DNA from 4 places in the Bacillus sp. BACIII genome. Region 1 is predicted to be linked to each of the others. Evidence: riboswitches for the same ligand, from Rfam matches in the RefSeq annotation. Region 1 holds a riboswitch; each other region holds the start of a gene.

Region 1 (7,706 bases):
ATGATCGGTCCGCACCCCGTTTAAAATACCCGCTTCCGGCTGCTGCCGGACGGCTGTGCCCGTATATTGGCTGAGCAGCGCGCTGAAATTTGAAAGCGGGCTTTCGGCAGATTGTCCGCTTGAAGCGGTGCTTGTATTAGACATTGATTGCAGCGCCATTGATTGAAGCTGGAGAAGGGCCGCCCAATTCGTTATATTCACTGTGTCATTCCACCTTTTTTTGTTTCTGTTCATAAAAACGCTGGATTTTATTTTTAGTAACCCGCTGAGGGATGCCGAATTGCTTGAGCAATTGTTCAAACGCCCGTTTTCCTTCGTCCCAGTCAGCAGCCTCGAATTCCAATTCAAAGTCTTCTTTCTCTAAATATCGGCTGTGATCTAAAATGATTAAGCCTTTTTCTGATTCTTTTTCCGAGCGTTCAGTCGACAGCGTTCCGAAGTAACAAATGGCTTCTGAATGGATGCCGAGACCGTCCAGCTGCCGTTTTACGGGGCCTTCGGGGATCTTGAAGCTGTCAAGGTCAGGCTGTTTTGCAAGCTCTTGGTGCGTTTCCAGAAGACCGACCGCGGCAGGCTCTTTTAAAGTCAGGACGAACGCGCCGTTTTTTTCACGGATGCGGAGGGCTGATTTTTTTTGTTTCAGAGCAAAATCTTTTGTATCGAAGTAATGATTGAATTGCTGCTTAAAATCATCTTTTTTCATGCCAAGTGCTTCACTTAGCTTCTGAAATTCTGATTTTGTCAGCAGATTTTTGAATTCAATTTCTATTTCTTGGGTCATGACAGTCTTCCTTTCAGGACGAAAAATTGTATAATTCCCATTATCTCTTTAGAGGTTACGTTTATCAATATCGACCTTGATATGATAAAATAAATGCTGTACTTTGTTAAAAAAGGAGAACATTATGCAAAAGAGAATTGAAATTCAAAATGCATCATTAACAGAAGACGTGCTCCGCCTGAAGTGCGGAGAGGACTTAAGCGGAGCGGAACGCAAAGCCTCAGGTCAAATGCTTGTTGATTCCGATCACTTTGCTTTTGTATACATACTTGAAACAGCTGACTCTTTTGAATATGTCATTATAAAAGAACATGTATGGCCGGATCTGAAAGAGGCCTTTGACAAAAGAAAACCGGCGGTGCTGGAGGCCGGCGGCAAAACGGTTGAACTTTCAGGGCTGCATGAAGAACTCGATTATCTTATTGAAAATATTAAAGATAATGCAAACTACGGAGATATGGAAGAAAAAGTGAAAAGCGTATTTCTTTAGAACAGGTTCGGAATTGGGGGATGTACGATGGATGACAAACAATGGGAGCAATTTCTAGCGCCATACCGCCAGGCTGTTGAGGAATTAAAGGTGAAGCTGAAAGGCGTCAGAACCCTTTATGAGTATGAAGATGACCACTCACCGATTGAGTTTGTGACAGGCCGCGTGAAGCCGGTGGTAAGCATACTTGAAAAAGCGAGACGGAAAAGCATACCGCTTCATCAGATTGAAACGATGCAGGATATCGCAGGACTGCGTATTATGTGCCAATTTGTCGATGATATCCAGATCGTCAAAAATATGCTGTTTGCCAGAAAAGATTTTACCGTTGTCGACAAGAGGGATTACATAGCAGAGCATAAAGAGAGCGGATACCGGTCTTACCACCTTGTCGTTTTATATCCTTTACAAACTGCGTCCGGAGAAAAGCATGTTCTTGTGGAGATACAGATTCGGACGCTTGCCATGAACTTTTGGGCAACCATTGAGCATTCACTGAATTACAAATACAGCGGGAACATTCCCGAAAAAGTAAAGCTGAGGCTGCAGCGGGCCTCGGAAGCCGCATCCCGTCTCGATGAAGAAATGTCTGAAATCCGCGGAGAGATTCAGGAAGCCCAAGCCGCGTTTTCACGAAAGAAAAAAGCGGGAGGCCACCAGTAGAAAGGAGGGGAATGGCATGAAATTTGCCGTTTCTTCAAAAGGAGACGAAGTTTCAGATACACTGAAAAGCAAAATACAGGCGTATTTACTTGATTTTGATATGACCTTGGATGAAAAAGAGCCGGAAATCGTTATTTCCGTCGGCGGTGACGGAACACTTCTCTACGCATTCCACAGATACAGCGACCGTCTGGATAAAACGGCTTTTGTCGGGGTTCACACGGGGCATTTGGGTTTTTATGCCGATTGGGTTCCGCAGGAGATAGAAAAGCTTGTTCTTGCCATCGCCAAAACGCCGTATCATACCGTGGAATATCCCCTTCTTGAAGTGGTTGTCACTTATCATGATGAAGAGCGTGAAGAACGGTATCTGGCTTTGAATGAATGTACAATCAAAAGCATAGAAGGCAGTCTCGTCGCTGACGTTGAAATTAAAGGCCAGCTGTTTGAAACGTTCAGGGGAGACGGTTTATGTCTGTCAACGCCTTCCGGAAGCACGGCTTATAATAAAGCGTTAGGCGGCGCGATCATCCATCCTTCCATCAGAGCGATTCAGCTCGCGGAAATGGCATCCATCAACAACAGAGTGTTCAGGACTGTCGGTTCGCCGCTTTTGCTTCCCGATCATCATAACTGTGTCATCAAACCGAGAAACGACGTCGACTTCCAAGTCACGATTGATCATTTGACCTTGCTGCATAAGGATGTCAAATCTATTCTATGCCGGGTGGCAAATGAAAAAGTCAGATTTGCAAGATTCCGCCCTTTTCCGTTTTGGAAAAGAGTGCAGGACTCCTTTATCGGAAAAGGCGAATAGAAAGAGGAAACGGATTGAACAACTTTTTTATTCAAAAGAATATTTCAGCCCGGGAAGCCGGCATGACGGTAAAAGAATATACGGCGCAGCTCGGCATTTCCAAACGGCTTCTCGCTGACATCAAATTCGGCGGGGGAGATCTTCTTGTCAACGGAGAGCATGTAACCGTCCGCGCCGTATTAGCGGCAGGGGATGTGCTTAAGATTGAATTCCCAAAGGAGCATGTGAGTGAAACGCTTTTGCCTGAGCCGGTTCCGCTTGACATTCTTTATGAAGATGACCATGTGCTGGTGGTCAATAAACAGCCGTTTGTTTCCTCAATTCCATCACGGGAACACCCGTCGGAAAGCATCGCTAACGGAGTGATCAGCCATTACCTAAAAAGCGGCGTACAGTCCACGGTTCATCTCGTCACCCGTCTTGACAGGGATACGTCGGGAGCGATGCTGATCGCCAAGCATCGGCTTGCTCATTCTCTTTTGTCGGCAGCGCAGAGGAAGGGGCTTGTCAGCAGGCGGTATCTCGCTGTCGTACACGGCGTCATGCAGCAGAAAGAAGGAACGGTGGACGCGCCAATCGGCAGAAAACCCGGCAGCATTATTGAGCGGATGGTAACGCCGGAGGGACAAAAAGCGGTAACGCATTTTCAAACAGAAAAAACCGGACGTGTGTTTACGCTTGCGCAGTTGCGGCTTGAGACGGGGCGGACGCATCAAATCCGGGTGCACATGAGTTACCTCGGCCATCCGTTAGTCGGTGATACGCTGTACGGCGGAAAAAACGAGGGAATTGCACGGCAGGCGCTTCACAGTGAGCGGCTTTCATTCGTACACCCCATAACAGGAGAAACGCTCGTTTTTCTTGCCCCCGTTCCTGACGATATGAAAACATTGATTGAACATATGTAAAGCCCGAACCGTTTACCGGTTTCGGGCTTTTTTTCATGTCTGACTGCCTTGATCTTCGCGAAAGCGTGAAGCATCATAGGGCATTGAGCTTTCCACAGAGACGGTTTCATGCTCCGGAAAGCGAAAGCCTGTCAGCTGATTCCCGAAGACGCATCCTGTATCAATGTTGATTGTACGGTTGACGATCCGGGGGCGTTTTACAGGGGTATGGCCGTAAACAATCCATGCCTTCCCTTCATAGGCGGCGGCCCAGTCTCTTCTGACGGGTCTGCCGTCGGGATACGTTTCACCCGTGATATCGCCGTACAACACAAATTCTTTTACCTTACGCGAGTATTTACCGATATCGTCAGCTTTTATGCCGGCGTGGGCGACAACGAGATCGCCATTATGTAGAATGTCATAAAGCGGCGCTGACTCATATAATCGGATAAATTGTCTGGAGACTTCCGTTCTGTCGGCGGGAGACAGCTCTTTCAGTTCGGCTGCCGTCGTTTCCAGTCCGTGCATCACTTTTACGGGGTTTCCTTTTAAGTAACGATACAGTTTGTTGCAATGATTTCCCGGGACATAACGGACGATGCCTTTTTCATATGCTTTTGCCACGAAACGCATCACATCTACGGATTTGGGGCCTCTGTCTGTTAAATCCCCCGCAAAGACAAGCGTTCTGTCTTCAGAATGGACGGGCATTCCGTCTTTCACTTCATATCCGAGCTTTTGCATTAACGCGATCATTTCGTCATAACATCCGTGTATATCGCTGATGATGTCATAAGCCATTCTGTCAGCCTCCCTTTTCCGGTTTTTTATTTATTATGGGACTAATTCCTTTACCTAATTACGCTGTTTTGGTACAAATTAAAAAAAGAATTTGAAGAAATAATGCCTTATTACTTTTTTTTCGCCGCCAGCCTTGTTAGAATATGCGTTATGTTTTTAAAAAAAGTAAGGTATTGCCCGCTTTAAGCGGGCTTTTATAACCCTTGTTTTAAGGAGGTATTTACAAATGGAACATACATCAGTCGCTTCTTTAGTCGTCGTTCTGATCGTCGCTTTTTTGACGCCGCTCCTTTTACATCGGTTTAAGCTCAGCATTCCGGTCGTCGTCGCGGAAATCATCATGGGGCTTATTATCGGAAAAAGCGGCCTGAATCTCGTCGTTCAGGGAGACACGTGGCTGGAGACGCTGTCTGTTCTCGGCTTTATCTTTTTAATGTTTTTAAGCGGATTGGAAATTGACTTTTCGTCATTTGAGAAAGGAAAGAAAAAACAATTCCTTCCGAACGGCAAGGAAGCACCCAATACGTTTTCTGCCGCACTGATCATATTTTTCGGCATCTTTATTTTATCATTGCTGCTGTCCTATGCCTTTGTATTAGCCGGTTTTATTCAAAACGCGTTTTTAATGACGCTTATTATTTCGACAATATCACTCGGTGTGGTGGTTCCGACTTTAAAGGAAGAACGGATCATGAATTCCAATATCGGCCAGATTATTCTGCTTGTCGCCGTTATTGCGGACTTGGCTACGATGATTCTGCTCGCTTTCTTTTCTTCTCTTTATGGGGAAGACAGCGGAAATATGTGGCTTCTTCTGATTCTCTTTGCCGCGGGTGTGGTGCTGTATTTCTTCGGCAGGATCTTTAAACACCGCTCATTTGTGCAGTCGATGTCTAAAGGCACCGTCCAGATCGGCACGCGAGCCATTTTTACACTGATTATCGTGCTTGTCGCTTTATCGGAATCTCTCGGGGCGGAAAATATTCTCGGTGCATTTTTAGCAGGCGTTTTGGTATCGCTTCTGTCGCCGAATAAAGAAATGGTGGAGCAGCTGGATTCATTCGGCTACGGGTTTTTAATTCCGATCTTTTTCGTCATGGTCGGGGTGAAGCTGGATATATGGACGCTCTTCCAAGATCCGAAAACATTGACGATGATTCCGCTGCTTCTGCTGGCGCTGTTTATCAGCAAAATGTTCCCGGTGTTTTATTTAAAGAAATGGTATGACAAAAGAACCGTGTTTGCTTCGGGGTTTTTGCTGACTTCTACGCTGTCGCTTGTTATCGCGGCGGCTACGATCGGAGAAAGGCTTCACATTATCAGCGCCAATATGTCCGGCGCGCTGACTTTGGTTGCGGTTATCGCCAGCATCATCTCACCGATCGGCTTTAAAAAATTATTCAAGCGGCAAAGTGCGCCGCAGGAAAAGAAGCGCATTACATTTATCGGCGCCAACCAAATGACGCTTCCGGTGACGCTGGAGCTGCCTGATGAGGAATATGATGTGCGGGTCGTCCATGTGTATCAGGAAAATGCCGGGGAAAAGCTTGCGGAATCCGTTTTTTCTGTTGAAACGATTTCTGATTACGAGCCCGGCACGCTTGAGTCGCACGGTATTTTTAAAACGGATATTCTGGTCGTGGCGACGGGAAATGAAGATGTGAACGCTGAAATCGCCTTAATGGCGAAAGAGAAAGGGACTGAGCGCATCATCGCAAGCGTCGGCTCGGTTGAACATGAAACAAAACTGAAGGAAGAGGGCATCAGTATTTTTTCTATCCTTCTGTCTACAAAGACGCTCTTGCGCGCATTAATTGAGGCGCCGGGCGTGATGAACCTTCTGACGAATGAAGAGTCTTCGCTTTATCAGATCAATCTGGAAAACACGGCGTATAACGGCATTATTCTGCGCGAATTTCCGCTGATGGGCGATGTGATTTTCGTCCGGATTTTCAGAGGTGTGGACAGCATCGTTCCGCACGGGGACACGAGGCTGAAAACAGGAGACCGTCTCATCGTTACGGGCTCGCGCAACTACGTGTCGGAGCTGAGAAAAATCCTTGAAGCTTGACCAAATTGCATTTCGTGATAAGATAGAAGGCATAACAAGTAAATGATAATCGTATGACCACTAGGGGTGTCCTTCATAAGGGCTGAGATAAAAGTGAGACTTTTAGACCCTCATAACTTGAACAGGTTCAGACCTGCGTAGGGAAGTGGAGCGGTATTTTTTGGGTTCCTTTTATCCAGATAAATTCCAAACCACTTTTCCGATGCGGGAAAGTGGTTTTTTTATTTTATCAGGGGGGAAAACTTTATGACATTTTCTGAAGAATGCAGACTGGCGGCAGCCGAATGGTGGGACGGAAGCTTTGTTCATCCGTTTGTAACAGGGATCGGTGATGGAAGCCTGCCGTTAGACCGTTTCAGTTATTACGTGCTGCAAGATTCCTACTACTTGACGCATTTTGCAAAAGTTCAGGCGTTTGCAGCCGCATATGCCGAAGACTTGTTTACGACGGGAAGGATGGCGGGCCACGCTCAGGGCACATATGAAGCGGAAATGGCGCTGCACCGCGAATTTACGGAGCTTTTAGGGATTACAGAAGAAGAGCGTGCGGCATTTAAGCCGGCACCGATAGCCTATTCTTATACGTCTCATATGTACAGATCGGTGATGAGCGGCCGTTTTGGAGAAATTTTAGCCGCGCTTCTGCCCTGCTATTGGCTTTATTATGAAGTTGGCGAACGCTTAAAGGAATGCAAACCGGAACATCCGATTTACGAAAAATGGATCGGTACATACGGCGGAGACTGGTTCAGACAGCAGGTCGAAGAACAGATCAGCCGTTTTGACGAGATTGCTGAAAACAGCACAGAGGAAATCCGCGCGAAAATGAAAGAGAATTTTGTGATTTCAAGCTATTATGAATATCAATTTTGGGGAATGGCTTATCAAAAAGAAGGCTGGTCGGAGAAGGGCGGAAAAGAGGTGGAGTCCTTTGGAGCTGCACGCCGTAACTGATAATCGCAAACCCGTTGCCGAGCTGGCCGAGGATATTCTATCGATTCAGCGCGAAGTGAGCTTTATCCATATCCGTGAGCGGGGCAAAACAGCGGGAGAGATCATGCAGCTTTTGTCACTGTTGAAAAAAGGCGGTGCGGATAAGGACAAATTGATCATCAATGATCGGGCAGATATCGCGCTTTTTGCCAATATACAACGTGTTCAGCTTCCGTCCAGCAGCTTTTCCGTAAAGCAGG
Region 2 (6,330 bases), 140 kb from region 1:
AAAGCGTCCGCTGAAACGAGTCCTGTTCAAGCCCTTTTATTAAGGCCAGCGCTCCGCTCACATGCGGGGCGGCCATTGAAGTGCCCGTCAGCTTCCCGTATTTATGGTTGGGAAGGGTGGAGAGAATGTTTTCTCCGGGCGCCACGAGGTCGATTTCTTTATTTGCGTTTGAAAATTCTGACGATTTACGGGCGATTGAGACTGATCCGACGGCGATCACTTCATTGTAAGCGGCCGGATACGACAGTTCTTCTGTCCGCTCGTCTCCGTCACCTTCATTTCCTGCTGCGCAAACGACCAGTACACCGCTTTTTACCGCATTTGTGACGGCTTCTTTCAGTTCAGGCACATCGTTCGGGCCGCCGAGTGACATGGAAATAATGTCCGCCTTTTGTTCAACGGCGTAGTTGATGCCGTTAATGATCCATTCGTATTTGCCGCTGCCGTTTTGACCGCCGAGAACTTTAACGATTAAAAGGCTCGCTTCCGGCGCAACACCTGAAATTCCGCCGTTTGAATCATTGGCGGCAATCGTTCCGGAAACATGTGTCCCGTGGCCGTTGTAATCGGAAATCGCGTCTTCTTTGCCTTCGTCATCATCGGTGAAGTTTTTTCCGCCGATAACCCGGTCTTTCAAATCAGGATGATTAATGTCGCAGCCTGTATCAAGCACCGCGATTTTAATATCCTTTCCTTTAAACCCTTTTGCCCACAATTCTGGCGCCTTAATCACTTTAATACCCTCAGGAAGCTCGTTCACATCCATGATCTGCTCATCCGTGACATAAGGAATCAACCGCATTTCACCATTCATAAAAAAGCCCTCCTTTTTTATGCTTGCGAGTGGATTCAAGGGTGTTGCTACTATTTTATGGCAGATTATGCCGTTCAGAAAGAGTCATTTGAAGCATTTTCATAAAAAAGGCGCAATCTATTGCACTAAATAATTTCAAATAATTGGATGGTTCAACGGCTTTTATTTTGATTCGGCATCAGCTGACGCTATAATTGGAAATGGGAAAGGAGAAGAGGTATGAAGATAAATGAAGCATTGTACGACTATTTTTCCGAACGGGTGGATCAAATTGCGAAAGAATGGATTGAAACGATGGAAGATTCGGATCCGAATTCGATTTACTCTTTGACAAATCCCGTCATCATAGAAGAGCTGATGGAGCAAGATAAAGAATTTTACCGGCATATTAATAAAATGTATATCATGCCGGAAAAAGAATTTTTAGAAGAGTTCGAGCGATGGGTGATTGAGCTTGCGAAAGACCAGAAGCATCTGGATACCCCGGTCCAGTATGTGGTCCGTGAATTCATGAGAAACCGGAGATTGTACATCAGTTATTATGATGCGTTTGCCGATAAACATGAATCTTCGTTTGCCGAGGGAGAAAGGAAGAGATGGGAGAATTTAATCGTTCAAGTATTTGATTTTACGATTTACACATTTGTCGATCACGCCGAATATAATTCGAAAATGCAGCTGAATGCACAAAGAGAAATGATTTTAGAATTAAGCTCGCCGGTTATTACGCTGAGCAATCGGACGGGGCTTCTGCCGCTTGTCGGCAATATTGACACGGAACGCGCCAAATACATTCTTGAAAATACGCTGAGTACATGTGCAAACCGGCTGATTGAGCATCTGTTAATCGACTTGTCGGGCGTAGTGGTTGTCGATACAATGGTGGCGCACCAGATTTTTAAATTAATTGAGGCGCTGAACCTGATCGGCGTTTCGTCCACTTTATCCGGGATCAGGCCGGAAATTGCCCAAACCGCCGTACAGCTCGGCATTAATTTCTCGGATATTACGATTAAATCCAACCTCGCCCAGGCTCTCAATTATCATCAGTAACATACATATAAAGACAGGCTGCCGAATCACTCCGGCGGCCTGTTTTTATAAAAACAACAGTGAAATGAGACAGCTTGCGCCGAATAAAAGGAGCACGAGCATGAAAAAGAACCAGTCGGCGCGGCGCACAGTAACCGTTCTGTAAAACGTGCGGTTTCGGCTCCCTGTAAAACCTTTAGATTCCATTGCGATCGCTGTGCGTTCCGCCTTTCTGATGGCGCCTGCCAAAAGCGGGATGGTAAAGCGCCTGAAGGCAAAGAGCTTTCCTTTCAGCCCGGAATCAGACGCCGCGCCTCTGATTCTGTGCGCCTGTCTGATAATCAGGATTTCATCTTTCAGAAGAGGAAGAAACCGGAACCCGGCGATCACGCCGTAAGCAAGCTTCGGCGGGAGCTTACATTGCTGAATCAGACTGAGCATAAACAGAATCGGATCGGTTGTGAAAAGAAACATCATCGACAAAGCGGAAAAACATAAAATACGAAACGCGATAGAAATCCCGAGCGCCGCATTATCACTGTTGACGGCAATCGGTCCGAGCTTAAACAGCAGATTGCTTTCGGTTGTCGGGACGTTTCCGAATACGGCGGCTGTCCATAAAGATCCGAAGGCAAGAATGACAAACGGAACCGTAAACAGCAGCCATTTTTTCAGCGGCACATGTCCCGCCAAGAGGACGCCTCCGGCAATGATAATATAAAACAAAGCAGGCGTGTACGGGTTATAAATAAACGACAGCATAACAACGCATAACAAAACAGCCGCCGCCTTAATTGACGGGTTAACAGCCTCCAGCCGCAGGTTCATTTCTCCGCCTCCTGTCGTGTTTCATCCATTCATACCGCAGGGGCAAAGCTAAATGCGCCCGCTCCGCGATTCCGATATGATCAGAAAACAATGAGTCGGGCGTTCCGCGGTACACAAGCTTCGTGCCGCAGAGCACAAGGATCGTATCGGCATAATCTGAGACGAGCTCCATATCATGTGTCACCATTAAAACAGCCGTTCCTTCCTTTTGGATCTCCTGAAGCATCAGCATGCACTCACGCGCCGTTTTTGCGTCCTGCCCGAAAGTCGGTTCATCAAGCAGCAAAACTTTCACCTGATGCATAAGCATCGTCGCGACGCTGAGCCTGCGTTTTTGTCCTTGGCTTAAAGAGAACGGATGCTGTGAGGCATAGCGTCTCAGGCCGAACCGGGTTAAGAGCTGAAGAGCTTTCTCCTTTGCGGCTTTACCGTCTTCAAAGCCGAACAGCAGCTCTTGAATGACGGAATCTGTGACAAACTGGTGTTCAGGATTTTGGAAAACATACCCTATCAGCCGCCGAAGCTCTTTTTCCGAATAGGAATCTACTGGTCTGCCGTCTATTTTGATGTCGCCGCTCACAGGGCGGATGAGTTTGGCCGCGGCGGACAGGAGCGTGGATTTTCCGGTTCCGTTAGGGCCGGCAATCGCGGTGATTGACCCTTTTTTTACGGAAAAGCTCACGTCCTGAAAAATGGTGTCTGTTCCTCTTATGAATGACAGCCCGTGAACACTCAGCGCGTCCTCTGTCGAAAGCGCGGCGGGCCAGGGGCCGGGAAAGGGCGGTACAGGTTCCTGAAACAGTCTTTCTTTGCACAATGTAAAAGGGATGCTGACTTGCTTCTGCAATGAGATCACCTGCGGAATCGGAATGCCGAGCTGTGTCAGCTCTTCAAGTTTTGTTTCAAAGATCGCGCCCGTCTCTCCGTCCATCACTTTCTGACCCGTTCCGTCAAGGACAATCGTCCTGTCCATCCACGGCGTCCAATGATCAAGCTGATGCTCGATAACGAGAAGTCCGAAGCCTTTTTCGGCCTGCAGTTCTTTGATCAGCCGCACCAATTCACGCACGGAATATGGATCAAGCTGTGCCGTCGGTTCGTCTAAAATAATGAGTTCCGGCTCCATCGCAATGATACAGGCGAGCGCGACCTTTTGTTTTGAACCGCCTGACAGCGAGGCGATCGTCCGTGTTTTCAGATGAGTGATTTCTAATTTTTCCAAAACATCCTCAATAATTGAGTCCATCTCTTCTTTTGTATATTGCAAATTTTCCAGACCGAAGGCTATTTCATCTTCAACCGTCAGCATGCAAAACTGCTGATCCGGATCTTGAAACACGACGCCGATAGATCGGGCGGCGGGTTCTGACAGCTCCGAAAGAGGTGTTCCGTATAAGGAAACGGTTCCCGTTTGAACCGCATCGCAGGCTTCCGGGTACAGACCGTTCAAACAAAGTGCAAGCGAGCTTTTGCCGCATCCGCTCGGCCCGAGCAATAAAACCCGTTCTCCTTTGCGGAGCTGAAATGACACGTCTTGAAAAACCGGCTTCTCATCTTGCTCATAAGAAAAGGTAAGACGGCGGGCCGATAGAAGGGGTTCAGATGCCTGCATCTTGGTTCACCTGTTTCTTCTTCTTGAATTCTTTTCCGAGCGCCATGCCGTTCAGCACCCCTGTGTAAGCCAGCGCATCACTGATTGCTTTGCCGAGAAGGCCGGCAAGAAGCGCACCTGAGACCAGGCGGATGAGAAGCATGACGGCTAATAAACCCGGATTCAAAACAGAGTATCCGGAAATGAACAAGTCATAAATGAAGCTCGCAACAGAAGACCCCATACCGGATAAAAGGAGCACGGGCAGGGTATACACCCGCCAGCGTGTCGCAAAAAAGACCGCTTCCGCACCGATTCCCTGCGCGATGCCGATCAGAATCACCATCGGCCCTGACGGATTTCCGAGTAAACACTCCACAAACGCGGCGATGATTTCAGAAACAAGCGCCGCTCCCGGTTTTTGAATAATGTAGGCGGCAATCACCGAGACGATAAACCAAATACCGTAAATCGGTTCGTAGCTCATCCGGCCGAAAAACCCTGCCGCTATATTGCTTGCATGAGTTGATAATAAATAAACGACAGCAAATACAACACTGATGACGGACATGACGACAATTTCTCTCATTTTCCAATTTTTCATTGTGATCTCCTGCTTTCTTATCGGATAGTCGTATGTATGAAAGAGTTGATTTTACGAAAGACGATTGATCGTAAGTTTCATATTGCGGTGTCCTCCCCCGTTTTTTAATGAAAAATAAAAAACTGCATATCCGAGGGAATATGCAGCAGCAGAACGAAAACGCATGGAAAAAACCCTGCGCTCCGGTCAATCTGCACTTCCCCACGCTGGTATTATCCAGATCGGGTTATAAGGGATCAAAACACGCCTGCCGCATGTTTTATCTCAGCCGATAACAGCACCCCTAGTGCGTTTCCTATACAGTTTTTTATGATGACATCATCATAGTTGATCATATCTGATTTGTAAACAGCCTTTCTCTAAACAGAGTTTGGAATCGGACCGGAAGATCATTCATAAAGATAAGAAGAGCCCTTTTGATCAAAAGGAAACGGAGGACATCTATGTTTGTTCATACAGTGCAGTCTGGTGACTCGTTATTTTCCATCAGCAGAAAGTACGGATACCCTGTTGACAGCATCAGAAGCGTCAACGGGCTTGAGGAAACGAATATCGTTCCGGGGCAGGCGCTTTTGATCCCTCTTAATGAATATACGGTTCAGCCGAATGATACGTATGCCGTTATCGCAAGTAAGACTTATGTTCCGCAGATGCAGCTGATGCAGGCAAACCCGGATATTCCGCCGAACCGGCTGCGGCCGGGTTTAAAAGTGAGAATTCCGGATATCTCCAACTATTTGGCGGGAACCCTGCAATTTTACGTCATTCGGACACCTGAAGCGGACAGAGAGCTCATTAATGATTTTGCACCCTATTCATCGGCGATTTCTTTGTTTGAATATCATTTTGGCCCAAACGGAGATATCATGAATGATTTAAACGACAGAACCGCGATAGAAACCACATGGCAAAACAGAGTGCGGCCGCTTGCGGTCATCACGAATCTGACAGAAGGAGGGTTCAGCCCGGAATTAGCCCATCAAGTCCTGCAGAACCCGACGGCGAGAACGAATCTCGTCAATAATATCGTCTACCTGACCGTAAGAAAGGGATACGGCGGTGTAAATATTGATTTTGAACGGATCAGGGAAGCCGACCGGGACCTGTTTACAGGATTTCTCCGGCAGTTAAAAACCCGGCTCTCAGAGCACCAGCTCGCGCTAACGATATCGGTTCCGGCGAAAACAAATGAAGCGGTGCCGTGGCTGAGGGGATATGATTACGGGGGAATCGGAGCCGTCGTCGATTATATGTTCATCATGGCGTACGACTGGCACCACGCCGGCAGTGAGCCGGGACCCGTAGCGCCTTTGACGGAGGTCAGAGAAACCATCAATTTTGCCATCAGCAGAGTGCCGAGAAGAAAGGTGATTCTCGGTGTGCCGCTGTACGGATATGATTGGGTGATTCCGTACCGCCCCGGGACGATCGGATCGGCGATCTCCAATCAGCGCGCCATGG
Region 3 (7,706 bases), 400 kb from region 1:
GACTCATTGATGATTCGATCAGCATTTTTTTCTGCTTCACGGACGATCAGCTTCGCCTCTTTCTGCGAATTGCGCTTTACGTCTTCTGCCGCTTCTTGAGCTACGAGAATTGACTTATTCAGCGTTTCTTCAATATTGGCAAAGTGTCCGATTTTTTCATCCAGCTCGTTCACTTTCGCCTCAAGCTCCGTTTTTTTACGGAGTGCGATTTCGTAATCTTTTCTGACCTGCATTAAAAATTCATTTACTTCATCTTCATCATATCCGCGAAAACCTTTTGTAAACGTTTTGTTATGGATATCATTCGGCGTTAATGGCATATTGCCACCTCCATTTTTACATTTCAGTACGGTTATCTAGTTCACATTATAAAACAAATACGGCCATAGATGGAGAAAAAATCTGAAAAAACGACTCATTTTTGCCGTTCGAATGTGACTTTCCATTTGTCTTTTTTCGTTTTTCCGTCTACTTTTGTCAAACTGCATCGTCCGAAGCCCCGAATCGAAAGCATGTCCCCTTCAGCAACCTGATAGGACGGATCCTCAACGGCTTTCCAATTCACCTTAACGAGCCCGTTTTTCACAAGGGTCTGCGCTTTCTGCCGGGATTGCCTGCTCATCGAAGCGCAGACGGCGTCGAGACGCAATGAAGAAACCGTGTCATCCCTTATTTCGACATCTGAAGCGGGAATGTGAAGGGCCGAAAGCTCGATTTTCTCAAGCTTTACCGGCGCTTTGCCCGCTTTGGTCAGCTGAGTGCCGACAAAATCGGCGATTTCACCGGAAACGATAAGCTGCACGGCTTCCTCTGAGAAAATCAGGTCGCCGTATTTCTGCCGCTTTAAGCCGATCCCCATTAATGATCCGAGAAGAGAGCGGTGATCGATGCTGACGAATTTTTCAGCGTATTGAACGTCAAAGGCCTGAAGCTCAAAATCATCTTGTTCAGGTTCCATATATTCAGGGTATAAAATCGCGCGTTTGCGCTCAGCTCTGTCATATCCCCCAAAAAAAGCAAGACCGCACGCATCGCCGATGACGGCTTTTACAATCACCTGTTCCCGCGGATCTAAGAAATCAGTCAGCTTCATCCGATATTGGTCCAGGACAATCTCTTTCCATTCAAGCGCCTGGTCGATAAAAGGCCGCTCGTCGTGTCTGAAGTGCTGGTAAATATCGCTCATGTTCTTTCCTTTCTATGTAAAGAGGCTTGGCTGGTGCCAAGCCCGTATCAAACTGTCGCATTCAAGTATACATTGCGATCATGCGGTATAGGCCCCAAAGTCCCGTCGTGGCAAACCGAAGCACGATAATCGCTACAATCGGGGATATATCCAGCATGGCAATGGGCGGAATGATCCTTCTGAACGGCTCTAAATACGGTTCGCAAATCGATGCGAGAAACCGTCCGACCGCCGTTTCTCTCGTACTCGGCACCCATGACATAAAGATGTAGATAATCAGGGCAAACGAGTAGATGTAAATTAAATAACTCAGAACGGAAAAAATTTGATAAAGAATCATCCTGCTTTACCACCTCTGATGTTCGTCTTCATTTATAAGCTCCGAAATCGTGCCGGAAACATCGACATTATCAGGCGTGCACAGAAAAATATCCGAACCGATTCTTTGAATGTCGCCGCCGATGGCATAGACGGTTCCGCTTAAAAAGTCGACGATTCTTTTCGCCTGATCATGCTGGATGCGCTGAAGATTGACGACAACCGCCCGCCTGTTCTTTAAATGATCGGCGATTTCCTGCGCTTCCGCATATACACGCGGTTCACTCAACACCACTTTAGAGGATTTCTGAACACTTTGCAAGCTTACTACGTTCTGTTTGCCCGCAGGCTTCTGAGCGTAGGCACTCTGTTTATCTTTTTGCTGTTCATGCTCTTCCGGACGATCCTGCTCCGTTTCAATGTATTCGTATTCGTACTCCTCCTCATCCATCGAGAAAAAGTTTTTCAGTTTATTTTTCATGCTCATTTGTTTACACCCCCTGTTTCATTTCCGACTAATGAAGAGCCGATTCTGATAAAAGTAGCGCCCTCTTCAACAGCGATTTCATAATCATTTGACATGCCCATTGACAGTTCCCGGCACGGTGCGTTTGTCTGGTTCAGCTTTTGCACCTGGTCCCTCAGATCACGCAATTGTCGGAAACAGGCTCTGATTGTTTCTGTATCGTCTGTCAGGGGAGCCATCGTCATCAGGCCCTCTACAGAAATGTTTCTAAACTCAGAAAGCTCTCTGATAAAGGGGATGACCTCCTCTGTTTTCAAACCGTGCTTAGACGGCTCAAGCGAAGTATTCACCTGCACAAAACAGCGAACCGCATGCTGCGCCCGTTTTTCAATTTCTTTAGCCAATGACAGTCTGTCTAAGGAATGTATATAAGATACACGGTCAACGACGGCCTTCACCTTTCTGGACTGAAGACTGCCGATAAAGTGCCACACGGGGCTGCCTTTGATGACATCCTGCTTACGGATAAGCTCGGCATCCCGGTTTTCTCCCAGACTTGTAATACCGGCATCCACGGCCTCTTGAGCCCTTTCGGCTGATACGTATTTTGTAACCGCGATGACGGTTACATCTTCGGGGCTTCGGCCCGATCTTTTACATGCTTCGTTTATTCTTTCGTTTATATGTCGTAATTGATCAGCAACACGCAAGATAACTTATGCCTCCTTCATTCCGATAAAGGACATCATGCGTCCCGTTTTTCCTTTGTCGCGGCGATGTGAAAAGAATAGTTCACGCTCTTGTTCGGTGCATAAACCGCTGACTGAAATGTTTTCTTCCGGAATGCCGCAATGTATCAGAAGAAGGCGGTTGACCTCTTTTAAATCAAGCTGATACCGGCCTTTTTCCGTTTCGCGTATGGCGGATTCTGCGGAAAACGGCAGCGCCCGGACTTCATTGATGACGCGGTCGTCGACGGTATAGCTGTCCGCGCTGATGGACGGACCGATGACGGCCTGAATATCTGTTAAGCGGGAGCCTTCTTCGTTTACCCAGCGTTCCGTCATGATGCACCCGATTTGTCTGACCGTCCCCTTCCATCCGGCATGGGCAGCGCCGATCATGGATTTCACCGGGTCATAAAAATACAAAGGCACACAGTCTGCAAAACACAGGCCCAAAAAAAGATCCGTATCTTTCGTATAGAGCCCGTCAGTCCCGCGGAATGCGGAGGAATAGTCTCTCGCCCCTTTACCTTTATCTCCCGCTGTCACGCATCGGACGCGGTTTTCATGTGTCTGATCGGCGAATACCCAGGAATCCAGATCAGTACCGCATAAGGACGCTATGATTTCACGGTTTTTCACAACATCATGAGCTTCGTCCCGGACGTGCAATCCGGTATTTAATGACTCATACGGAGGATTGCTGACACCGCCGTTTTTCGTTGTGAATCCGGCGATGACCTTTGTGTTATGCTGATTCACACGGTTCCAGTCTTCTATCATGAGTGCCGAGGGGGTGGTAAAACTAAACGGGTGATATGTATTCATGAAGATCCAACCTTTCGACAAACATTAAAAAGCGAATTTCCCACTCATTTTAACACAATTTTAAGCATACGTTTAGCGGCTGATTGAAAAATGAGATAAATAAATGTGCCGGAAACATTGAGATTTCCGGCTTTTTACAAGTAAAGGGAGGATTATGCTCCCCCCTTTGGTTCGTTTACACGCACTAAGATGACATCTTCCCCAATTTTAACTATATTTCGCCAAGGAATGATCATTTCCTCTTCTTTTCCGAAAAAACCGAGAACTTTTCCGCTGCCGCCTAAAATAATCGCCTGAATTTTTCCCGTTGTCACATTAATATCAATATCACCGATGCTTCCGAGTTTTTTTCCGTTCGACACGTTTACTACATCTTTTATTTGAAATTCAGATATGCTGATCATTTGTATCACGCCCTTTGCCCGTTCTTTTTCCTATTATATGAGCGGCCGGGCTGAACCTTGTCACATCGGGCAATCTTTTTTGCGGCTGCACCAGGTGTGGATAAATCTCAGCATGATTTTCGTATAGTCCATCAGCTCATCGACGGACACTTCTTCGTTTACGGAATGGGCGTTTTTTAAATCGCCGGGTCCGTATATGACGCTCGGAATCCCGGCATGATAAAGCCATCCTCCGTCTGTTACGGTTTGGGAAACATCAATGACGGGCTCCTGTTGTTTGACGGCTGAGTGCGATTCCGCCAGAACAGAAACGGCCGGATGGTCCGGGTCGATTTCCAGCGCCGGGAAGACCTCTCCTCTGTCTTCAATCATGGAAGATCCGCCCCATTTGAACACCGGCCTGTTTTCCCTGAGCCACAGATCACCGTCAGAGACACGATTGATATAGTCTTCGATTTCTGCCGCAGCTTGTTCGTGCGTTTCGTTCGGGTAAAAGTGGACGGTAATCCATAATCGGCATTCATCGGCGACAAACGCTGCGTGCCTTCCCCCTTCAATAACGGCGGGGTTGATCGTATTGGTGCCTGGTGAAAAGCCGGGATAGCTTTTCGTTACCGCCCAGTGGCGTTCCAGCTCTCCCAAGGCAGTGATGATTTTCGCCATTTTTTCGATTGCGCTCGCTCCGAATATGCCTCCGCCCGCATGAATCATATTGCGCCTCATGCCGTCATGAAATGTTTGTTTGCTTTTCAATTCTATCCAGCCGGTGATGACTCCGCCCTGCCCTTGAATATGCAGGCTGCTCGTATCCGCGACAACCGCAAAATCCGCGTGATAGCCGCGTTTGCAGCATTCCAGCGTCCCCGCCTCGCCGACTTCTTCTCCGATCACAGACTGTACAATGAGGTCGCCCGCAAGCTCAATGCCGGCATCATGGATCAGCTTCAGAGAAAAAAGAACACACGCCAATCCGCCTTTCATATCAGCGGCGCCTCTTCCGATCAGCATGCCGGCTTTAACGAGCGGCTGAAACGGGTCAGAGTCCCAGTCTTCATCCCTGACTTCGGCTACGTCAATGTGTCCGTTTAAAATCAGGCTTTGATGCCCGCTTGAATCTGTCCCTTTTAAAACACCGACTACGTTCGGGTCTTCCGGGTACACATCCCACATATCGACCGAGCAGCCCATTTCTTTTAAAAATCCGGCCACCCACTTCTGAGCTTCTGCTGTATTTCTTGCAGGCGGAGCCGGTGTCGGAAAGGCGATCAACCTTTCAGCAATATGTATTAAATCGCCCCGCCGTTTATCCGCCTGCTGCAGCAGCATGTCAAGCTGATTCATTGAACATCTCTCCTTTTGCTGTATTAAAAAAACCCGTTTCATCAAATGAAACGGGTAAAAACGGATTTCCCTCCGCTTTTTTTCACCGCTTCCCTCCGCCGGCATGATCCGGATCAGGTCCGTTAAGGGTTGAGACCAATGTCTCTCTCAGCTGCACGTCAGCAGCACCCCCAGGGTGAATTGATTTTAGTTGACGGATGATGCCGCTTTTGCACGCGTTAAAAATGGACGGCCGTTGTTCCATAAGACGTTGACAGGCATATCGAAAAACGCTGTAAGCCGCTCGTCAGAAAGCATGTCCTTGATTTTCCCGGCAGCGAACACCTCGCCTTGTTTTAAAAGCAGCGCCTGATCAAATACCGGCAGAATTTCTTCAGCATGATGAGTGACATAAAGGATGGACGGCGCATTTTCTTTTTCAGCGATCGACGTTATCGTGTCCAGCAGCTGCTCTCTTGCCATAAAATCGAGACCCGTCACGGGCTCATCCAAAATCAGCAGTTCCGGATCAGCCATAAGCGCCCGCGCAATCAGCGCTCTTTGCCTTTCCCCCTGAGATAACGTTTCATACCGTCTGTCCGCGAAACTAATGGCGCCTAAATCCTTCAGAAGACCGATCGCTTTTTCCCTCACTTGTTCACTCGGCGTTTCGTAAAGCCCGATTGAAGCGTACGCGCCGCTGAGGGCGATTTCAAAAGCGGAATCCGCGGCATATAATTTGTGCTGCAGACCCGCCGAAACAAGACCGATTTTTTTTCTGAGCCTGTCACCGAGCTCTGTTTTGCCGAATTGATGGCCGAGCACCTGCATCTCTCCTGAAGTGGGAAAGTAATAAGAACATAACATATTCAGCAAGGCTGTTTTTCCGGCTCCGTTCAGTCCGAACAGCACCCAATTTTCGTTTTTCTCAACGCGCCAGTTGATATTTTTCAAAATCCATTGGCCGTTTCTTTTTAATGACACATTGTCCAGCTGTAAAATCATTGCAGTTCCCCCGTTTATTTGTTTCAATTTTCTTAAAACTTTTACACATTAGAATACATCACTTTTTCGCAAACGTAAACCGGCGCACGAAAAAAGCCTTTAAAACAATGTTTAAAGGCTTTCTCCGTTATTGATGGATATTCTTATTCATTTGTTTAATGGCTGCCTTTTCAAGCCTTGAGACCTGAGCTTGGGATATGCCGATTTCTTCTGCGACTTCCATTTGGGTTTTCCCCTGGAAAAAGCGTTTTCGCAAAATCATTTTTTCCCGTTCGTTCAGTCTTCTCATGCCTTCTTTCAGAGCGAGCTCCTCAATCCATTGTGTATCCTTATTGCGCTCATCGCTGATCTGGTCCATCACGTAAATCGGATCGCCGCCGTCATTATAAATCGGCTCAAACAGTGATACCGGATCTTGGATGGCGTCAAGGGCAAACACAATTTCTTCATGGGGCACTTCAAGAACTTTGGCGATTTCCTCTGCTGTCGGCTCCCTGCTTGTCTCACTGATTAACCGCTCCCTTACTTGAAGCGCTTTATATGCGATATCGCGAAGCGACCTCGAGACGCGGATCGGATTGTTATCCCGCAAATATCTGCGGATTTCTCCGATAATCATCGGTACAGCGTATGTTGAAAACTTAACATTATGGCTTAGGTCAAAATTATCAATGGATTTCATTAGTCCGATGCAGCCGACCTGAAATAAGTCATCAACATACTCTCCTCTGTTGTTAAACCTCTGAATGACGCTTAAGACAAGGCGCAGATTGCCGTTTACAAGCTTTTCCCTCGCTGAATCATCGCCCTCATCCTGCAATTGCTTAAACAGCTTTCTCATCTCTTCATTCTTGAGTACCGGTAATTTGGAGGTATCCACCCCGCAAATTTCGACTTTATTTCTTGACACGTTTTTCCCTCCCACTAGGAGCTGCTGTACAACGTTAAGTATCTCCTCGGGTGGGAAAAATATGCACCGTCATTTTACAGAAATAAACATCCGGCACCGGCAATCCTTGCAGCAGTAAGGACTGTCAGATGGAAAAAATTTTACACCATTTTGTTAAACTCTTTTCTCAGTCTTTTAATAATCCGCTTTTCGAGCCGGGAGATATAAGATTGTGAAATCCCCATCATGTCGGCTACATCTTTTTGTGTTTTTTCTTCTTCACCGACAAGCCCGAATCGCAGTTCCATGATCTGCTTTTCTCTATCATTTAATTGCTCAAGCGCTTTTTTCAAAAGTTTTTTATCCACATTGGCTTCAATGTCTTTTGTAATAATATCATCATCTGTGCCGAGCACATCCGAAAGCAGCAGTTCGTTTCCGTCCCAATCAATGTTCAGCGGTTCATCAAAGGACACCTCTGAACGGATTTTATTGTTTCGGCGCAAGTACATTAAAATTTCGTTTTCAATACATCGTGACGCGTAGGTTGCGAGTTTGATTTTCT
Region 4 (7,706 bases), 1.0 Mb from region 1:
AATACGTAGAAATCGGAATCGAAGAAGGGGCAAAGCTGGAAACAGGCGGCAAACGTCCTGATGATCCCGCCCTTCAAAACGGTTTCTTCTATGAACCTACTATTTTCTCAAACTGCAAGTCTGACATGAGAATTGTCCAAGAGGAAATCTTCGGCCCCGTTTTAACAGTCGAGTCATTCTCTTCTGAAGAAGAAGTGGTCAGACTCGCCAACGATACCATTTACGGGCTGGCCGGAGCGGTATGGTCAAAGGATATTGAAAAATGCGAACGCGTAGCCGCAAAACTGCGGATGGGTACGGTTTGGATCAATGATTTTCATCCGTATTTCGCGCAAGCGCCGTGGGGCGGGTACAAACAATCAGGCTTCGGCCGCGAACTCGGCAAAATCGGTCTGGAAGAATACACGGAAGTCAAACATATTTACCGCAACACGAAACCTGCACCTGTTAACTGGTTTCAAGCATAACGAGGAGGAGATATAATATGACATTAAATATGAAAGTAGAAAGCATGCATAAATTCCATACATTCGAAATCCCGACAGTTATTAAGCACGGAATCGGCGCGATTCAGCATGCGGGAAAAGAAGTCAGAGCGCTTGGCGTCACAAAAGCGCTGCTCGTAACAGACCCGGGAATTTATAATGCGGGAGTGGCAAACCCGGTTATTGAATCCTTGCAGGAAGCAGGCATCGAAGTCGTCCTGTTTAACAAAGTGGAGCCGAACCCGCCTGTACGTCTTGTGAACGAAGGATCTGAACTGTATAAAAAAGAAAGCTGCAACGGCCTTGTGGCTGTCGGCGGCGGAAGCTCCATGGATACGGCGAAAGCGATCGGAGTAGAAGCGACACACGAAGGTAGCGTGCTTGATTATGAAGCCGCGGAAGGCAAAAAGCCGCTGGAAAACCGTATTCCTCCGCTGACGACGATCCCGACAACTGCCGGAACGGGTTCAGAGGTTACGCAATGGGCGGTCATTACAGACGAGGAAAGAGAATTTAAATTCAATACGGGCGGACCACTTATCGCCGCGCATTTAACAGTCATTGATCCTGAGCTGCATACGTCCATGCCTCCGCATGTGACGGCCATGACAGGTATCGATGCTCTCGCGCACGCCATTGAGTGCTATACGATGAAATTCGCGCAGCCGATCACTGATGCCGTGGCTTTAATGGCTATTGAATATGGGGCGCATTATATTAAGCGTGCGTTCGCGGACGGAGAGGATTTGGAAGCGAGATACGGCATGGCACAGGCGGCGATGCTTGCCGGACTTTCATACGGCAGTGAATCCGCTGGCGCTGCGCATGCAATGAGTCAGACACTCGGCGGCATCATCCCTGTCGCTCACGGGCAATGCGTCGCAGCAATGATGGGGCCGGTAATGGAATACAACTGGAAGGGATATCCGGAAAAATTTGCCCGCATCGCCAAAGCATTCGGAATCGATACAAGCAACATGACAACCGAAGAAGCGGCCAAAGCGTCCGTCAATTGGATGTATGACCTTGTAAAAGATTTAGAGGTGCCGAGCTTAGAAGAACAAGGTGTGTCTCCGGACATGATTGAGCGCTTATCAAAAGAAGCCATGAAAGATCCGCAAACCTTCGGAAATCCAAGAGACTTGAATGAGAAAGCATACAACTGGATTTACAAACGCTGCTTTGACTTAACGCCGAAAACGGTATAATAATTGAACCCCGCTCCTTTACAGAGCGGGGTTTTTTAAGGATAATGTCAAGAAAAAGGCGGTGACGGGTGATGTGGAAGTGCATAACAGCAAAGGCGGAAGGCGTATATATAGCGGATACGGAACAATTTGTTACCAAAAAGATGGACAAGCTTCGTGCGGAATACGGCGGGTTTCCCGGTGATCTTCATTTCGGACTGACAAAAAAAGCCGGTGCACGGGAGCCAATGTATCAAAGAGGGACGGAAATTTTTAACCGGAGACAAATTTCAATCGTGTCCATGGAGGAATGTGATGAGATTGCGGCGGCGATGGGGGTTTCTCATATCTTTCCAGAATGGCTCGGCGCTAATATCGCAATCAGCGGTTTTTCTGCACTGACGCCGCTTAAAGAAGGAAGCAGAATGATATTTCCAAGCGGTGCGTCTCTGTTGTGCGAGGGAGAAAATGATCCGTGCATTCAGCCGGGAGAAATCATTCAATCCTTTTACCCGGATCAGCCAAAACTCGCTGCGGCATTTGTGAGGCACGCAATGGGCAGAAGAGGAATTGTCTGTATTGTTGAACGGCCGGGAGACATATGCACGGGTGATTCGGTCGCCATCCATTCCTATGAACCGAAACGCGTCAAGAAAAAAATCGAGAAGGTCTGAGTCAGACCTTCTCGATTTTTTGTTTAATTTCTTTTATTTGATTAATGTGGCGCTTTTCATGATGACCGATAAAATCAATCCACTGGCGGATCGTCAGTTCTTGAAAAACGGGATGCAGAAGCACACGTTCAAAGTCTTCCTCGTTTAATGACGAAATAACGGCGGTCAGCTGCTGTCTTGCTGTATCTAATTCTTGTTTCGCTTCGATGACTGATATTCGGTTTTGCTCAGGTTCAAGCTGTGACGGTGCCGGATGTTTAGTTGTTCTGTCCTCTATAAACTCCATCGGTTTTTCTTCTATTTCTTTTAACGGTGCGTCTTTTGCCTGCTTTGATAAAAGGGCCTGCGCTGATTCGTCAATTTTCTTTAAATGGTCAAGGACTTCGCGCACGCTCCACTCATCAGCCGCGGGCTTTTGGTTGAATTCCTCATCAGAGAGTCCTTTCAGTTCTTCCCAAGTCTGCTGTCTGGCTTCATTAAAAATGCTCATCCTATCTCCTCCTTTGGAGTAAACATATCATATCCGGATTGGATAATCATGTAATCAGCCTTTCTTATCAGAAAATTGAAACCATTTTCCTTTGCAACCGTATATAAAGTAACACTCCGACATCCAGGCCGAAAGGAGGAAAGAATGTGGTCGTATTTCATCTGCCGCTTGAAACGATCTATCTTTACACACTGATTATTGCGGGGAGCCTCACGCTTTTGATTCTGTTTTTTCAAGATGTGTTTCACGGCGTCTCGGAAGCCATTCCTGTTTCATTCGTAAATCCAACGTTGATTTTGTCGTTTTTGACCATCTTTTCAGCCTCAGGTTACATCGGCGAAATCGCAACTCCGCTTTCAAATCCTGTCATTGCATTACTTTCATTTGTGCTTTCAGTTTTTTTGGTCAGCCTGCTTCACTTCTTTGTCCTTGTACCGCTTTCATCAGCGGAAGAATCGCTCGTATACCGGGAGTCGGATTTAAAGGGCAGAATCGGCAGGGTTATTACTTCCGTTCCGAAAGACGGCTATGGGGAAGTGATCATAGAGGGAATCGGAGGCGCTATTTCTAAATCTGCGGTCAGCTTTGATCAAGAACAGATTCAGTACGGAACGGCCGTATTAGTGATTGACGTGAAAGACGGAGTGCTTTTTGTGATGCCGCATGAACCAATCTGATATCTAAGGGGGAACTGTTATGACTATGCCGATTATCATCGTTATCGGAATCGTATTCTTTTTACTCATCGCACTTATTGCTGTATTTATTACGAAGTACCGGACGGCGGGGCCTGACGAAGCCCTTATCGTAACCGGAAGCTATTTGGGCAATAAGAACGTCCACATTGATGAAGGCGGAAATCGTCTGAAAATCGTCCGGGGCGGGGGAACGTTCGTGCTTCCGGTGTTCCAGCAGGCGGAACCTCTCAGTTTACTTTCAAGCAAGCTTGATGTCTCTACACCTGAAGTTTATACAGAACAAGGGGTGCCGGTAATGGCCGACGGAACCGCCATTATAAAAATCGGCGGCTCCATCGGGGAAATCGCAACAGCAGCTGAACAATTTTTAGGGAAGTCTAAGGAGGACCGCGAGCAGGAGGCGCGTGAGGTGCTGGAGGGCCATCTGCGTTCCATCCTAGGCTCCATGACCGTTGAAGAAATTTATAAAAACAGGGAAAAGTTTTCTCAGGAAGTCCAGCGGGTTGCGTCTCAGGATCTTGCCAAAATGGGACTGATGATCGTTTCCTTTACGATTAAAGATGTCCGCGATAAAAATGGCTATCTAGAATCATTAGGTAAGCCGCGAATCGCCCAAGTCAAGCGGGATGCGGACATAGCCACGGCAGAAGCGGATAAAGAGACGAGAATTAAACGCGCGGCGGCTGATAAAGACGCAAAAAAATCAGAGCTGGAGCGGGCGACTGAAATAGCTGAAGCGGAAAAAATCAATCAGCTGAAAATGGCGGAATACAGAAGAGAGCAGGACACAGCAAAAGCCAATGCCGACCAGGCATATGACCTCGAAACAGCAAAAGCCCGCCAGCAGGTGACAGAGCAGGAAATGCAGATTAAAATTATTGAGCGGCAAAAGCAGATTGAATTGGAAGAAAAAGAAATTCTCCGCCGTGAGCGCCAGTATGACTCTGAAGTGAAGAAAAAGGCCGATGCCGACCGTTATTCGGTAGAACAAGCGGCCGCAGCTGCAAAGGCGAAGCAGCTCGCAGAAGCAGATGCCGAACAGTATAGTATTGAAGCGATGGCCAAAGCGGAAGCTGAACGCGTGAGAATTGACGGTCTTGCTAAAGCGGAGGCTGAAAAGGCGAGAGGAGAAACCGAAGCGGAAGTCACCCGCCTGAAAGGTCTTGCGGAAGCGGAAGCTAAAGAGAAAATTGCTGAAGCCTTCGAAAAATACGGGCAGGCCGCAATCCTCGATATGATTGTGAAAATGCTGCCTGAGTATGCGAAGCAAGTCTCGGCGCCTCTTTCCAACATTGATAAAATAACTGTCGTTGATACGGGAGGAAGCGGTGAAAACGGCGGAGCCAATAAAGTCACGGGCTATGCAACCAATTTAATGGCCGGTCTTCAGGAAAGTTTAAAAGCATCTTCCGGAATCAATGTAAAAGAGATCATTGAGAATTTTTCAGGCAAAGGAAACATAAAACAAAGCATAAATGAACTTACAAAAGAACTGGGCGATTCGAAAGAAGAACGCAGCTCTGGATAAAAAAACAGCAGGCATAACCCGCCTGCTGTTTCAATTTGCCCGCTTGGTTTCAAGAAGCCGCGGCGCCGTCATGAATAATAAGATAAGGACAATGGCCGAAAGGATAAAAGAAGGAATCATATAGGTCGCGTTGTAGACGAGCGAATAAATCCAGACCGGAGTGCCCTTCGGAGCATAGCTTCCGAAAAAGACCGCTCCGGAGATCACATGTGCCGCATACCGCAGCACACTGCCGATAAAAACGCCGCTTATCACATACACCGTTAATGCGCCTCTTTTTTTAGCCAATGCCGTTTCACGGACACCGGAAGCAAACAAGCCGCTGAAACCGAGAACTGCAAACGCCGCGATATAATCAAGAAATAGCTGCACCGGGTGCTGCAAAAACAAATTGCCGATGGCGATCTGGACAATCCCTGTTAAAAAGCCTGTCGTAAGCCCGGCCTTCACTCCCCAGCGGAATGAAATCAAAAAAATCGGAATCATCATAATAGAGACTGATCCGCCTTGTGGCATCCGGAGAAACATACCTGACACAATGTCCAGAATGACGGCCGCTCCGGTCATAATCGCTATTTCTATTAAGCGCACAAGCTGTGTTGAATGATTCATAGTTTTCCCCCTGGTCAGACAACCGTATCAAGGATAAACAAAAAAGCAGCGCGGGGAAGGATGGGAAAAGGTCCGCGCGCTGCTTACAAAACTGCAATTCATTTGGCTTTGCCACATCCCTACGCCAGCGTTAACTAACAGGTTCAAAGGGTCAGAACAAAACGTTCACTCTCAGCTTTAATGCTCCCCTTGTGGTCATCAAGTATTTAGTTCAATCTTACTATACAAGAAAATATACCAAACCACAAGACAGCATTCTTTCTATAGAAGAGAAACTGAAATAAGTATGAATGAAAATAAACAGGGACTTTTTTTAAAAAAACTATTGTCATACTTTCAAAAGGGTGTTATATTATTAAACGTCGCTGATGAACAGCAGACAAAACAAACAGCTTCGAAAACGATTTAAAAAAGTTGTTGACATAAAAGAAGCTGAGTGGTAAGATAATAAAGCTGCTTCAACGAGCGGTAATGATCTTTGAAAACTAAACAAGACAAAACGTACCTGTTAATTCAAAGTTTTAAATAAATCGCACAGTGATGTGCGTAGTCAGTCAAACTAAGGTCTGCACGATGCAGATCACACAGACGTTACTGCAGGATGCAGTGAACTTAGTCTGTGATCCATTTATCGGAGAGTTTGATCCTGGCTCAGGACGAACGCTGGCGGCGTGCCTAATACATGCAAGTCGAGCGGACAGATGGGAGCTTGCTCCCTGATGTTAGCGGCGGACGGGTGAGTAACACGTGGGTAACCTGCCTGTAAGACTGGGATAACTCCGGGAAACCGGGGCTAATACCGGATGGTTGTTTGAACCGCATGGTTCAGACATAAAAGGTGGCTTCGGCTACCACTTACAGATGGACCCGCGGCGCATTAGCTAGTTGGTGAGGTAACGGCTCACCAAGGCGACGATGCGTAGCCGACCTGAGAGGGTGATCGGCCACACTGGGACTGAGACACGGCCCAGACTCCTACGGGAGGCAGCAGTAGGGAATCTTCCGCAATGGACGAAAGTCTGACGGAGCAACGCCGCGTGAGTGATGAAGGTTTTCGGATCGTAAAGCTCTGTTGTTAGGGAAGAACAAGTGCCGTTCAAATAGGGCGGCACCTTGACGGTACCTAACCAGAAAGCCACGGCTAACTACGTGCCAGCAGCCGCGGTAATACGTAGGTGGCAAGCGTTGTCCGGAATTATTGGGCGTAAAGGGCTCGCAGGCGGTTTCTTAAGTCTGATGTGAAAGCCCCCGGCTCAACCGGGGAGGGTCATTGGAAACTGGGGAACTTGAGTGCAGAAGAGGAGAGTGGAATTCCACGTGTAGCGGTGAAATGCGTAGAGATGTGGAGGAACACCAGTGGCGAAGGCGACTCTCTGGTCTGTAACTGACGCTGAGGAGCGAAAGCGTGGGGAGCGAACAGGATTAGATACCCTGGTAGTCCACGCCGTAAACGATGAGTGCTAAGTGTTAGGGGGTTTCCGCCCCTTAGTGCTGCAGCTAACGCATTAAGCACTCCGCCTGGGGAGTACGGTCGCAAGACTGAAACTCAAAGGAATTGACGGGGGCCCGCACAAGCGGTGGAGCATGTGGTTTAATTCGAAGCAACGCGAAGAACCTTACCAGGTCTTGACATCCTCTGACAATCCTAGAGATAGGACGTCCCCTTCGGGGGCAGAGTGACAGGTGGTGCATGGTTGTCGTCAGCTCGTGTCGTGAGATGTTGGGTTAAGTCCCGCAACGAGCGCAACCCTTGATCTTAGTTGCCAGCATTCAGTTGGGCACTCTAAGGTGACTGCCGGTGACAAACCGGAGGAAGGTGGGGATGACGTCAAATCATCATGCCCCTTATGACCTGGGCTACACACGTGCTACAATGGACAGAACAAAGGGCAGCGAAACCGCGAGGTTAAGCCAATCCCACAAATCTGTTCTCAGTTCGGATCGCAGTCTGCAACTCGACTGCGTGAAGCTGGAATCGCTAGTAATCGCGGATCAGCATGCCGCGGTGAATACGTTCCCGGGCCTTGTACAC

What was found. Region 1 has a riboswitch for thiamine pyrophosphate ahead of tenA (thiaminase II). Riboswitches for the same ligand answer to the same signal wherever they lie in the genome.
Region 2: another riboswitch for thiamine pyrophosphate. It lies ahead of ACXN9U_RS07970 (ECF transporter S component); the one in region 1 lies ahead of tenA (thiaminase II).
Region 3: another riboswitch for thiamine pyrophosphate. It lies ahead of ACXN9U_RS06910 (acetylornithine deacetylase); the one in region 1 lies ahead of tenA (thiaminase II).
Region 4: another riboswitch for thiamine pyrophosphate. It lies ahead of thiT (energy-coupled thiamine transporter ThiT); the one in region 1 lies ahead of tenA (thiaminase II).

Annotation. Positions count from the first base shown of each region.
Region 1 covers NZ_CM174437.1:1,846,644-1,854,349, reverse strand. The annotation lists gene ACXN9U_RS08815 (lytic transglycosylase domain-containing protein) at 1-201, opposite strand, end outside; gene ACXN9U_RS08810 (CYTH domain-containing protein) at 206-781, opposite strand; gene ACXN9U_RS08805 (UPF0738 family protein) at 906-1,271, shown strand; gene yjbM (GTP diphosphokinase) at 1,299-1,934, shown strand; gene ACXN9U_RS08795 (NAD kinase) at 1,951-2,751, shown strand; gene ACXN9U_RS08790 (RluA family pseudouridine synthase) at 2,766-3,659, shown strand; gene prpE (bis(5'-nucleosyl)-tetraphosphatase PrpE) at 3,693-4,442, opposite strand; gene ACXN9U_RS08780 (monovalent cation:proton antiporter family protein) at 4,669-6,513, shown strand; TPP riboswitch at 6,566-6,674, shown strand; gene tenA (thiaminase II) at 6,760-7,467, shown strand; gene tenI (thiazole tautomerase TenI) at 7,445-7,706, shown strand, end outside.
Region 2 covers NZ_CM174437.1:1,706,463-1,712,792, reverse strand. The annotation lists gene ACXN9U_RS07990 (S8 family peptidase) at 1-814, opposite strand, end outside; gene ACXN9U_RS07985 (STAS domain-containing protein) at 1,034-1,867, shown strand; gene thiX (HMP/thiamine ABC transporter permease ThiX) at 1,913-2,674, opposite strand; gene ACXN9U_RS07975 (ABC transporter ATP-binding protein) at 2,649-4,286, opposite strand; gene ACXN9U_RS07970 (ECF transporter S component) at 4,273-4,869, opposite strand; TPP riboswitch at 5,051-5,164, opposite strand; gene ACXN9U_RS07965 (glycosyl hydrolase family 18 protein) at 5,313-6,330, shown strand, end outside.
Region 3 covers NZ_CM174437.1:1,449,501-1,457,206, forward strand. The annotation lists gene divIVA (septum site-determining protein DivIVA) at 1-320, opposite strand, end outside; gene ACXN9U_RS06880 (YlmH family RNA-binding protein) at 416-1,186, opposite strand; gene ACXN9U_RS06885 (YggT family protein) at 1,248-1,526, opposite strand; gene sepF (cell division protein SepF) at 1,533-1,991, opposite strand; gene ACXN9U_RS06895 (YggS family pyridoxal phosphate-dependent enzyme) at 1,988-2,680, opposite strand; gene pgeF (peptidoglycan editing factor PgeF) at 2,687-3,523, opposite strand; gene ACXN9U_RS06905 (YlmC/YmxH family sporulation protein) at 3,676-3,927, opposite strand; gene ACXN9U_RS06910 (acetylornithine deacetylase) at 3,988-5,268, opposite strand; TPP riboswitch at 5,342-5,450, opposite strand; gene ACXN9U_RS06915 (ABC transporter ATP-binding protein) at 5,455-6,252, opposite strand; gene sigG (RNA polymerase sporulation sigma factor SigG) at 6,380-7,162, opposite strand; gene sigE (RNA polymerase sporulation sigma factor SigE) at 7,303-7,706, opposite strand, start outside.
Region 4 covers NZ_CM174437.1:2,879,202-2,886,907, reverse strand. The annotation lists gene betB (betaine-aldehyde dehydrogenase) at 1-467, shown strand, start outside; gene gbsB (choline dehydrogenase) at 485-1,693, shown strand; gene ACXN9U_RS14060 (MOSC domain-containing protein) at 1,765-2,346, shown strand; gene ACXN9U_RS14055 (DinB family protein) at 2,348-2,836, opposite strand; gene ACXN9U_RS14050 (NfeD family protein) at 2,983-3,513, shown strand; gene floT (flotillin lipid rafts scaffold protein FloT) at 3,533-5,062, shown strand; gene thiT (energy-coupled thiamine transporter ThiT) at 5,093-5,674, opposite strand; TPP riboswitch at 5,774-5,874, opposite strand; rRNA gene ACXN9U_RS14035 (16S ribosomal RNA) at 6,303-7,706, shown strand, end outside.